Salinigranum rubrum: one gene and its partner. The protein of the gene in region 1 binds, or shares a complex with, the protein of each later gene. Links are inferred from orthologs where the notes say so. Each region holds a gene or a part of one and is shown in the gene's direction. Other genes may lie near its edges.

Region 1 (5,206 bases):
ACGCTCGCCGCGACGAGGACGGTGACGCATGCGACGAGCCAGTATCGTGTGTTCATTGCTGTGAGGTCGGGTGAGATGGGGTCGGGTGGGGGGTAGTGGCGTCTCGATTCGGTACGGTGGCTGGGTGGTCGCTGGGGGCGATAACGTGTCGAGGAGCGGAACCGAGCGGCGGAAGGGGCGTCTCGCGGCGTCGGACACGGGACGGAGCCATCAGATATCCCTCCGCTGGAAGAGCGCCAGTCCGACCACGAGGAGGACGGCGGCGACGAGGAGCAACAGGAGCGTCCCTTCGAGGTCGAGCGTCTCCTCTAAGAGGATTTCTGTGGGGTCGAAGTACCGGGTCGGACTCACGGTACCGAGCCACTCGAAGTCGGTCTCGACGGTGACCGAGTCGAGCATGAACAGCAAGAACACGAGGGCGATGCCGCTCCGCTGGGCGACGTCGCCGCGGTCGACGACGGCCGACAGCACGAGCCCGATACCCGAACAGACCAGCAGGTACGGAACCGACAGCACGTGGACCAAGAACAGGTGCCACGGGTCGACGACGTAGCCGATGGCGATGGAGGCACCGAAGACGAACAGCGGAATCACCGTGTTGAGGGTGACGAGCGGGACGACGAGCGAGAGGAACTTCTCCAGCGCCAGTCGCGTCCGCGAGACGGGCGTCGCGAGCACCATGTAGAGCCGCCCGGTCTCGATGTCGGTCGCGAGGAGGCCGCCGCCGGCGTACGTGAAGTACAGCCCCAGAAGGAGCACCCAGAGGAACTGGTACACCTCCGCCGACAGGAACCCCTCGATGGTCGCGTACGACGCGGCCCCGAAGCCCTCGCGGAAGGCCTGGGGGAGGCTTTCGAGGAGCGCGTCTATCTCGGCCGTCGACTCGGCGAACGAGGGGTAGATGTAGATGACGAGGCCGATGAACGCCGCCAGGAGCACCGTGAGCGCGGCCGTCCCCTTGACGCGTCGCCGCGACTCGTACCGCATCGTCTCAAACATCGCGGGGGCCTCCGGGTTCGTCGGACGGTGTCGACCCTTCCGACTCAGCGTCCGTCTCACCGTAAAAGTGCATGAACACCTCTTCGATGGGCGGCTCTTCGATTTCGAGGTCGACGACGACGTGGTCGCTCAGCGCGGCCAGAAGGTCGTTGTAGTCACCCGCGAACGTGAACCGCACCTCGCGGTCGACCTGTTCGAAGGAGACGACGCCGTCGAGCGCCAAGTCGCGCTCGTCGAGTGGCTCCGCGGTGTGAAGGTGGACGCGCTTGCCGCCGCGCTCCAGCAGGGTGTCGACGTCCTCGACGGTGACGAGTCGCCCGTCGCGGATGATGCCGACGCGGTCACAGACGCGTCTGACCTCGCCGAGGATGTGCGAGGAGAAGAACACCGTCTTGCCCGCGTCGCGCTCGTCACGGACGAACCGGTTGAACGCCGCCTGTTTGAGCGGGTCCAGTCCCGACGTCGGTTCGTCCATGATGAGCAGGTCGGGGTCGTGCATGAACGCCTGGACGATGCCGAGCATCTGCTTGTTCCCCGTCGAGTACTCCCGGATCCGTTTCTCCAGCGGCGGCGTGAACAGGTCGAGGAGTTCGTCGCGTCGGCTGTCACCCTTCAGTGCCGCCTGATAGTCGAGGAACTCCTCGCCGGTGACGCTGCCGTCGAAGGCGGGTTCGCCGGGGAGGTAGCCGATGTGTGCTTTCGCTCGGCGGAGCTCTCTCGGCTCTCGAACGTCGTGGCCGAGCACGGTCGCAGAGCCCGCAGTGGGCGACTGGAACCCGAGGAGCGTCCGGATGGTCGTACTCTTGCCCGCCCCGTTCGGGCCGAGGTAGCCGAACACTTCCCCCGTCTCGACGGTGAACGTCAGGTCGTCGTTAGCGAGGACCCCGTCGTACGATTTGCTCAACCCTGATACCTCGATAGCCGTCATCTCTCTGGGAGTTCGTGCCGCTGTGTCCGTCCCGAACCGCTCGTACGAACGGTCCTAAGAGCAACGGCCTCACACATAAAGGCGGGGTGAGACCGGGACGCCCGCTCGGCGACGGTGCGTCTACCAGGGAAACAGTAGTATACGCATATCGATACGTTTCCTCCGAGCACAGGAAGGAAAGGGGAGACCCGGTGGGTCTTCATCCGGGGAGGGGGGATGAAATCGAAGCCATCCGGGGCGTCCTGCACGCCACAGGACACCGACTGTTCGGAGGCGTATCACTTCAAATTATCTGTAATATATTTTGGTATTCTCTGAACATGTACGATAACCGGGGAGACGTGAGCGAGGGCTCGATCCGAGTGGGATGGTCGGCGTCACGGACACGGCACGCACGAGAGACGCCGAATCAGGAGTATTTTTAAGACTGCTGTCCTACCTGCGGGTACATGTTCAACGCCATCGTGAGCGCCGCGACGCTCCGCGACGCGCTCGACTCAGTGAGCGTCCTCGTCGAGGAGTGCAAGATCCGGTTGAACGAAGACGACCTCTCGATCACCGCCGTGGACCCCGCGAACGTCGGGATGGTCGACCTCACCCTGGAGGCGGCCGCGTTCGAGTCGTACGAGGCCGACGGTGGGGTCATCGGCGTCAACCTCAACCGACTCGAAGAGATCGCGAAGATGGCGAACGCCGACGACCTCGTCCACCTCGAACTCAACGAGGAGACCCGCAAACTCCACATCCAGATCGACACGGCGGACTCGCAACTGTCGTACACGCTGGCGCTCATCGACCCCGATTCGATTCGGAAGGAGCCGGACATTCCCGACCTCGACCTCCCCGCCAGCATCGTCCTCGAAGGCGCCCAGCTCGACCGCGGTATCAAGGCCGCCGACATGGTCTCGGACCACATCTCGCTGCGCGTCGACGAGGAGGAGGAGACGTTCCACATCGAAGCCGAGGGCGACACCGACGACGTCGACCTCACGCTCACGAAGGCCGACCTCATTTCGCTCTCTGCGGGCCCGGCGAACTCGCTGTTCTCGCTCGACTACCTCAAAGACATGAACAAGGCGATTCCGAAAGACGCCGAGGTGACGGTCGACCTCGGCGAGGAGTTCCCGGTCAAACTCCACTACAGTATCGCCGAGGGGCAGGGGCAGGTCACGTACATGCTCGCACCGCGCATCCAGAGCAACTGAGCGGGCGTTCACCCGAAGGCGTGGCGACCGGAAGCGGCCGTGGCCTCCCGAACCGAACGCGCTGATTCTCCGACGCGCGCCCGCTCCCGTCCGGACGCGAGCGTCGGCGCCGGAGTCGAACCGTACTTTCATACTGAGCGACCGAGTACGTCTCCGAGAATGACAGACTCGGGTCCGAACGAGACGGACGAGCGGCTCGTCGCGGCCGTCGGCCAGTACGCCCTCGGCGAGTTGACGCTCGGGCAGGCGGCGGAGCGAGCGAACTGTTCGCGGTTCGAGTTGGCCGAGACGCTCCGGGCGTCGAGCGTCGAACTCCGACTCGGGAGCGAAGCGACGGGGACGGCGCGGGGAGAACTCGACGTCGCTCGCGCGGTCAGATGACCGCCGACAGCGAGTCACGAGCGTCGTACGACCGGCTCTACCTCGACGCGACGGTCCTCGCGAACCTCGCAGTCGCCGACCTCGTCGGGGTCGTTCCCGAGACGGTCGACAACCCCCGCACCTCCTACGCGGTTCGCGCCGAACTCGACGCGGGCGTCGTGGCGGGGTTCGAACCCCTCACGCGGGCGCTCGCCGGTCTCTCGGATCCGCTCGACGAGTCGTCGACCGGCGACATCACCGTGGCGGGGTCGCTCGTCCGGCAACGCAAGCCCGAGTTCTTGGACCGGCTCTCGCGGAGCGAGGCGTCGGTTCTGTACCAGGCGTGGGCCGCCGGCGTCCCCCTGGCGACGGACGACCGGGACGTCCGAGCGGTCGCCGCCACCTACGGCGTCCCGACGACGGGGTCCGTCGGCCTCGTCGCCCGCGCCGTCGAGCGAGGCGTGCTCTCGGTCGAAGCGGCCGACGGAGCGCTCGCGACGTGGCGTGACGCGGGCGTCTCGGTTCCCGTCGACTCCGTCCGTGAACTCACAACGGACGACACGGACTGACGAGAACGCCCCGGTCTCAGAGCCGGAACCGGACCGTCGTTCCGTTCTCGGTCACCTCGAATTCGGGGTCGGGACCCAGCCAGCGGCACCCCCACTGAACGAGCCACAGGCCGAGCCCGCTGCCGTGCGTGAGCGGCGTCTCCTCCCCCTCGGTGACGACCCCGAGTTCGTCGTCAGGGATGCCCGGCCCGTCGTCCTCGACCTCGATGACGACGTCGTCCACGCGACTGTCGCCGTCGCCGCCGTCGGTGGTCGCCGTCCGAGCCGTCACCGAGACCGAGGGAGAGGGACCGTCGTTGTGTGTGACGGCGTTGTCGACGACGGCGGAGAGGACGGTTGTGAGGACCTGTTCGTTGGTCTCGACGGTCAGTTCGGAGGGCACGTCCAGGCTCACATCTGGGTCCGCGTCAGGGGCGTCGTCGACGACGTCCGTGACGACTTCCGCGACGACGTCGTCGAGGGCGACCGACGTCGTGACGTCGGCGGAGTCGAGCATCTCCTCGAAGCCGCGAGCCTTCTCGCCGAGGTCCGCGAGCGCCGTCGAGCGCTCGTGAATCGTCCGGGCGTAGCGCGCTTCCTCGTCGGAGAGCGACTCGGCGAGCAGTTCGGCGTAGCCCAAGACGACAGTCATCTCGTTTCGGAGGTTGTGTCTGAGGACTCGATTGAACACGTCGAGCCGCTGGCGGCGGGCCTCGCGCTCGGTGATGTCGTTGAGGACGATGGTCCGACCGACCGGGCTTCCGCGGGGGTCGTCGATGGTGGAGGGGACGGCCTCGAGCGTGCGTCGGTGTCCGTCGACATCGAGGTCGAACGTCCCGCCGTCGCCCGTACGCATCTCCGCGTCGACGTCGGAGGGGAGGAACGCCGCGAGGGGGTCGCCGACGGCGGCGTCGGTGCCGCCGAACAGCCGTTTCGCCTCCTCGTTGAGTTCGACGACGCGGTCGTCGTTCGCGACGATGACCACGCCGACGCCGAGGTCGTCGATGGCCCCCCGACGACCGCGGTAACTGGTCGCGGGGACGAGGTCGAACAGGTCGAAACGGAACAGCGCGTAGCCGAACGTGAGCCCCGTCACCGAAAGCGCCATCGGCGTGAAGTCGACGGCGACGAGCGGGCCGAACTGGAAGGTGCGCTTGACGTGTGCG
Region 2 (5,296 bases), 3.8 Mb from region 1 along the record:
CCCGGGACTCAACGACCTCCGCGTCCACGCGCGGTCGACCGTCACCTGCGAGACGGACGCGGCGGCCCTCGACGCGAGCCTCGCGGCGGCGGTCGGCATCGAAGCGGTCGAACTCCTCGGCGGTGAGCCGGAGCGGTGAGCCGAAGGGACGGTGCGGCGCCGAACGCCGCGGTCGATACCGGCGGCGGGACGGACGCGGACGTCGGCGTCGGCACCGGAGTCGAAGTCGAGGGCGCGGACGACGACGAGCGAGCGGAGCTACTCGCGCTCGGACGGTTGAGCTACTACCTCGACGACCTGTTCCGCGTTCCCGGGACGAGCTACCGAATCGGTCTCGACCCGCTCGTCGGGTTGGTTCCGGGCGTCGGCGACGTCCCCACGAGCGCCGCGTCGGCGTACATCGTCGCCCGGGCGGCCGCGCTCGGCGTCCCGCGGGCGACGCTCGCGCGGATGCTCCTCGTGCTCGTCGTCGACGCGGTGTTCGGGTCACTGCCCCTCGTGGGCGACGTCTTCGACGCGGTGTGGAAGGCGAACACGCGGAACGTTCGGCTCGCAGCGACGCGACTCGACGAGCCAGAGGGAGCGAGCCTGGACCGTCGGTACGTCGTCGTCGTCACCGCGCTGTTGACGCTGCTTCTCGTCCTCGTGGGGGTCGGCGTCGGCGTCGCGGCGTGGTGGGCGCTGGTGCGGGTCGGCGTCGTGTGACGTCGAGACGGGCGACGGACGTGCTGGGGTGTGAGACGCCGAGACAGGCAACGCAAGACAGTTACTTCCCCCCACACACCTTCGGGTATGAGTGTTCTCGACGACGCCCGGGCGCTCGACGGGGCGGGGCCGGTCTGTGACGCCTGTCTCGGCCGGGTCTTCGCCGACCGGAGCTTCGGGCTGACGAACGCCGAGCGCGGGCGGTCGCTCCGTGTCGCCGCCGCCCTCGCGGACGACGAGCCGTTCGAGCCCGTTACCGAGGAGTGTTGGGTCTGCGAGGGCGAGTGCGCGCGGTTCGACGCGTGGGCCGAGCGCGCTGTGAACGCCGTGGAGGGCGTCGAGTTCGAGACGTATCAGGTCGGGACGCGCACCCCACCGCTCGTCGAGGAGAACGAGCTACTTCTCAGGGAGGAAGCCGGCCTCGCCGCCGACGCCGGCGAACTCTTCAAGTCCGAGTTCAACCGCGAGGTCGGCAAGCGGGTCGGACGGCTCACCGAGACCGAGGTCGAGTTCGGTCGGCCCGACGTCCAGTTCCTCCTCGACATCGAAGAGGGTCGAGTAGAGGCGACGGTCAACTCGGCGTTCGTCTACGGGCGCTACCGGAAGCTCGAACGGGACATCCCCCAGACCGAGTGGCCCTGCGGCCGGTGTGACGGCCGGGGCGTCCTCGGCGAGAGCCGGGAGTGTCCACAGTGTGACGGCACAGGCTATCTGTACCAGGCGAGCGTCGAGGGACTCGTCGCGCCGCCGATTCGGGAGGCGATGGAGGGGAGCGAGGCGACGTTCCACGGTGCCGGGCGCGAGGACGTCGACGCGCGGATGCTCGGGACGGGCCGCCCGTTCGTCGTCGAGGTGCGCGAGCCGAAGCGGCGGACGGTGAACGTCGAGCCCCTCGAACGCGTGGTGAACGACCACGCCGAGGGTCGAGTGGAGGTCGAGGGGCTACGGCTGGCGACGTACGAGATGGTCGAGCGGGTGAAGGAACTGGACGCCTCGAAGCGCTACCGCGCGGAGGTCGAGTTCGATTCTTCTATCTCCCAAGACGCGCTGAGAGCGGCGCTCTCGGACCTCGAAGGCGCGATCATCGAGCAGTACACGCCACAGCGCGTCGACCACCGGCGGGCGAACCTCACCCGGACCCGGGAGGTGTACGAGGCCGCCGGCGAGTGGGAGGACGAGACGCACGCGACCGTCGAGTTCCACGGGCAGGGGGGACTGTACATCAAGGAACTCGTCTCGGGCGACGACGGCCGGACGGAGCCGAGTCTGGCCGGCCTCCTCGGCGTCGGCGCGGAGGTGACGGCGCTCGACGTCGTCGGCGTCTACGGCGAGAGCGAGGCGTTCGAGGACGAGGCGTACTTCAGGGACGAGCGGAGGACGGACGCGGACGAGGCCGAACCCGAAGCCGTCGCCGAGACGGACGAGTAGGCGGAAACCGACCCCGATAGCCCGGCAGTACCGACAACGGTTTTTCGAGGCGCGCGAATCACCGCGCATGCCAACCCACGTCGGGAGCGACGAGGCCGGGAAGGGGCCGGTGTTGGGACCGATGGTCGCCGCGGCGGTCCGTGTCGACCCCGACGACCTCCCCGCGGCGGTCGACGACTCGAAGCGGCTCACGCCGGAGAGGAGAGCGGAACTCGCCGCCGAGATTCGAGCCGCCACCGACGCGGTCGGAGTCGGCGTCGTCTCCACCGCCCGCATCGACGCGCCGGAGACGGACATGAACGGGCTGACCGTCGCGGCCCACGTCGAGGCCGTCGCGGCGGTGGCACGCGACGGCGACCCGGTGTACGCCGACGCGGGCGACGTGAGCGAGTCGCGCTTCGCGCGTCGCGTCGCCGGGGGAGCGGACGAACGCGGCGTGAGCGTCGACGTCCGCGCCGAACACGGTGCGGACGGGACCTACCCGATTGTCGCGGCGGCGAGCATCGTCGCGAAGGTCGAACGGGACAGGCGGGTCGAGGAGTTGAGAGCCGAGTACGGCGACGTCGGGAGCGGCTACCCGAGCGACCCGACGACGCGGACCTTCCTGCGGGAGTACGTCCGCGAGCACGGACGGCTTCCGGCGTGTGCGCGGGCGTCGTGGAAGACGTGCGACGACGTGTTGCGCGCGGCCGAGCAGTCCGCACTGGATGACTTCTGAGAAAGCGCGTACCGCGCGTCGGTCGTGAGCACGTCGTCAGGAGTCGTGCGAGCACATCGTCAAGAGGCCTGTGAGCACATCGTCGAGAGGCCTGTGAGCAACGGGTGACGCGCGGTCGCCAGGGCGGTGAAGCCACAGCCACCCCAGCCGATTCGCTCTCTCGCTCGCGTCCGCTCGCTCCGTCGCTCGTCCCTCGCACGTGAGTCACGCGGAGGGACCGCGTGACGTCACGCGCCACCGCCCCGCCCTCGTGGTCGACGCGCGGAGGCGAGTGAACCGGGCGGACCCTTCGGTTCCGCTGAAAGCCGACGCGCAGCGCCGGCGATGGAAGCGAGCGGGCGGCGTGCGAGGGTCCCGGCCGTGCTCCGTCCCGGTCGGACGGGATGGGGTGCGAGGCTCCGGTCTCACCGCCCCCGTGTCCTGCGTGGTCGCTGTTCCGCCTCACGCAACCGGTCGCTGTCTCGTTCGAGCGACACGCCGACACGGGTTTCCGGCCACCGAATAACGCGAGAAGCGAGAAACCGAGAACCGATACAAACGAGAACGGAGCGTGACTCGACTCACCGCATCTCGTCGAGCGCGACGAACGAGCCTTCCCCGGCCGAAATCCACGTCGTGACGAGTTCCGCCTCGCTTACGCCGAGCGGGAAGATGGTGCACTCGTCCGGACGGTCGGCGGCGGGGACGACGACGGCCGCGTACTCGGCGCCGTCGTCGAAGAGCGACGCGCCGCGCGCCGAGTAGTCGGTGGGGTGAGGACGTCGCTGTCGGTCGACGACTGGTCGGCGTCGCGGCGGAGTGGGAGTTCGGACATGGTTGGGAGCGGTGAACGGTCTGAAGCCGGTACAGTTCGGAGAACGTGGACATCGGGCATAAGTAGGCGGTGACTTCCCCAGCGGGTGAGAACCGGTACGGGGGTCGTGCTCCGTGGTTACACACCTCCTACCGGCCGGTTCGCTCCGTCAGAACACTTCTAGAACGTTCTTGTACCCCTGGTATACACGTGGGAGACGACGATGCTCGTTCAGACCGAGAAACTGGCTTCGGCTGTGCGTTCCGACAGCGCGGCGTTCACCCACGGAGCGGGTCGGACCGTGGGGTTCGCCGCGCTGGTGTTTCTCGTCGTCGTCCTGACGGCGATGCCGGCGTCCGCAGCGTCCGCGGCGCCGACGGGGGAAAGCGCGCTCGAACCCACGGACGAGGACGGATGCGTCGCCGTGGCCGTGACGGGCCTCGACTCGGTCGGCCTCGACGAAGTGGCCGAGGAGGTCCCGTCGGCACTCGACGACGGCCAGCGGCTAGTGAGCCACCTCGACCTCCCCCGGCGTGCCCCCGGAATCGCGTTCGTCGTCGGGTACGAACGGCGCGCGAACGGGGATGCGCTCGACAACGAGGTGCGGGCGCACGTCTACCGGCACGTGGTGGAGGTCCCGGGCAGGAGCATCGCTGACCTCGTCCGGGCGAGCGGCGTCGACCGGTCCACGCTCCGGTACCACGTGCGGATTCTCGACCGGGCCGGTCTCGTCGAATCGCGGTCGGTACTGGGTCACCACCGGGTGTACCCGACACCCGTCGACGACAGGGCGACCGCACCGGCGGCCGCGCTCGCGACCCAGTCGACGGAGCGCGTCGTCCGGGCGGTCGAACGACTCCAGCCGGTGGGAACGACCGACCTCGGCTCGGAACTCGGGCTCGCGACGAGCACCGTGAGCAGCCACGTCGACCGGTTAGTCGCGGCCGGCGTACTCACCCGCGAGTACGACGGGCGGGCGGTCTTCGTCCGACTCAGTCCCGAGACGCGAGCGTTTCTCGACTGATTCTCGCCCTGGGGACGCATCGGACTCGGGGGCGGACGGGTCCACGCGGGATTTATGTCGTCGCCAGCGGAACCCCCGGACAAGGATGTTCGAGACCATCGTCATCGCCACCGACGGTTCCGAGAGCGTCCAGCGAGCCGTCGACGTGGCACTCGACCTCGCCCGGCGCTTCGAGGCGGAAGTCCACACCATCTCCATCGTCGACACCGACGAGATCGAGTCGTCGCCCGAACGCCTCCAAGACGAGATGGAACGGGCGCTGAAGGACCAGGCCGAGGAGGCCCTGACCGACGTCGTGGCGTCGACGGACCTCGACGTGACGACGTCGGTCAGAGTCGGGAGACCGGCGACCGAAATCCGCGAGTACGCCGAGGCCCACGACGCCGACCTCGTCGCGATGGGCACCCGGGGACGACACGGCGAGAACCGGTTCCTCCTCGGAAGCGTCGCCGAGCGCATCGTCCGGACGTGTCCGATGCCGGTGCTCACGGTGCGACAGCTCGCGGCGGACGAGACGCTCTGAGGGCCGAGGTCGGGAACGGAAGGGCACCCTTTTCCCGAACCGACGACAGAACGCGGTATGGACGACAGCCTCATCGACGACGACGCGCTCTCGCTGTCACGGAAG

Evidence for each region. The genes of interacting proteins can lie anywhere in the genome.
Region 2: the proteins of pcn (region 1) and rnhB are in contact, whole or in part, in a crystal structure (PDB 3P83), measured with the Archaeoglobus fulgidus proteins. The link is inferred for Salinigranum rubrum from one-to-one orthologs. Residues at the interface, in WP_010877842.1 of Archaeoglobus fulgidus: Val39, Ala42, Asn43, Val44, Ala45, Met46, Leu125, Asp168, Ser194, Asn218, Tyr219, Pro220, Ile237, Leu238, Ala239, Pro240, Arg241, Ile242, Glu243, Ser244; in WP_010878125.1 of Archaeoglobus fulgidus: Ala74, Ile178, Ala179, Ile183, Arg190, Ser195, Asn196, Leu197, Arg198, Gln199, Lys200, Thr201, Leu202, Asp203, Phe205.

The regions. Positions count from the first base shown.
Region 1 is NZ_CP026309.1:3,929,008-3,934,213, forward strand. Bases 1,531-4,254 are described here. They hold pcn (proliferating cell nuclear antigen (pcna)), read left to right. Parts: upstream 1,531-2,376; coding sequence 2,377-3,132; downstream 3,133-4,254. Other genes in these bases: C2R22_RS19355 (ABC transporter ATP-binding protein), read right to left, coding at 1,531-1,927; C2R22_RS19365 (UPF0175 family protein), read left to right, coding at 3,292-3,513; C2R22_RS19370 (hypothetical protein), read left to right, coding at 3,510-4,061; C2R22_RS19375 (histidine kinase N-terminal 7TM domain-containing protein), read right to left, coding at 4,078-4,254. Outside these bases: C2R22_RS19345 (COG1361 S-layer family protein), read right to left, coding at 1-56; C2R22_RS19350 (ABC transporter permease), read right to left, coding at 211-999; more of C2R22_RS19355, read right to left, coding at 992-1,530; more of C2R22_RS19375, read right to left, coding at 4,255-5,206.
Region 2 is NZ_CP026309.1:91,669-96,964, reverse strand. Bases 1,212-4,025 are described here. They hold rnhB (ribonuclease HII), read left to right. Parts: upstream 1,212-2,200; coding sequence 2,201-2,851; downstream 2,852-4,025. Other genes in these bases: C2R22_RS00485 (winged helix-turn-helix transcriptional regulator), read left to right, coding at 3,868-4,025; C2R22_RS27645 (DUF7511 domain-containing protein), read right to left, coding at 3,412-3,504; C2R22_RS00495 (tRNA pseudouridine(54/55) synthase Pus10), read left to right, coding at 1,212-2,133. Outside these bases: C2R22_RS00505 (hypothetical protein), read left to right, coding at 1-139; C2R22_RS00500 (DUF4112 domain-containing protein), read left to right, coding at 136-705; more of C2R22_RS00495, read left to right, coding at 793-1,211; more of C2R22_RS00485, read left to right, coding at 4,026-4,668; C2R22_RS00480 (universal stress protein), read left to right, coding at 4,754-5,191; C2R22_RS00475 (DHH family phosphoesterase), read left to right, coding at 5,249-5,296. UniProt on the Methanocaldococcus jannaschii protein: Endonuclease that specifically degrades the RNA of RNA-DNA hybrids.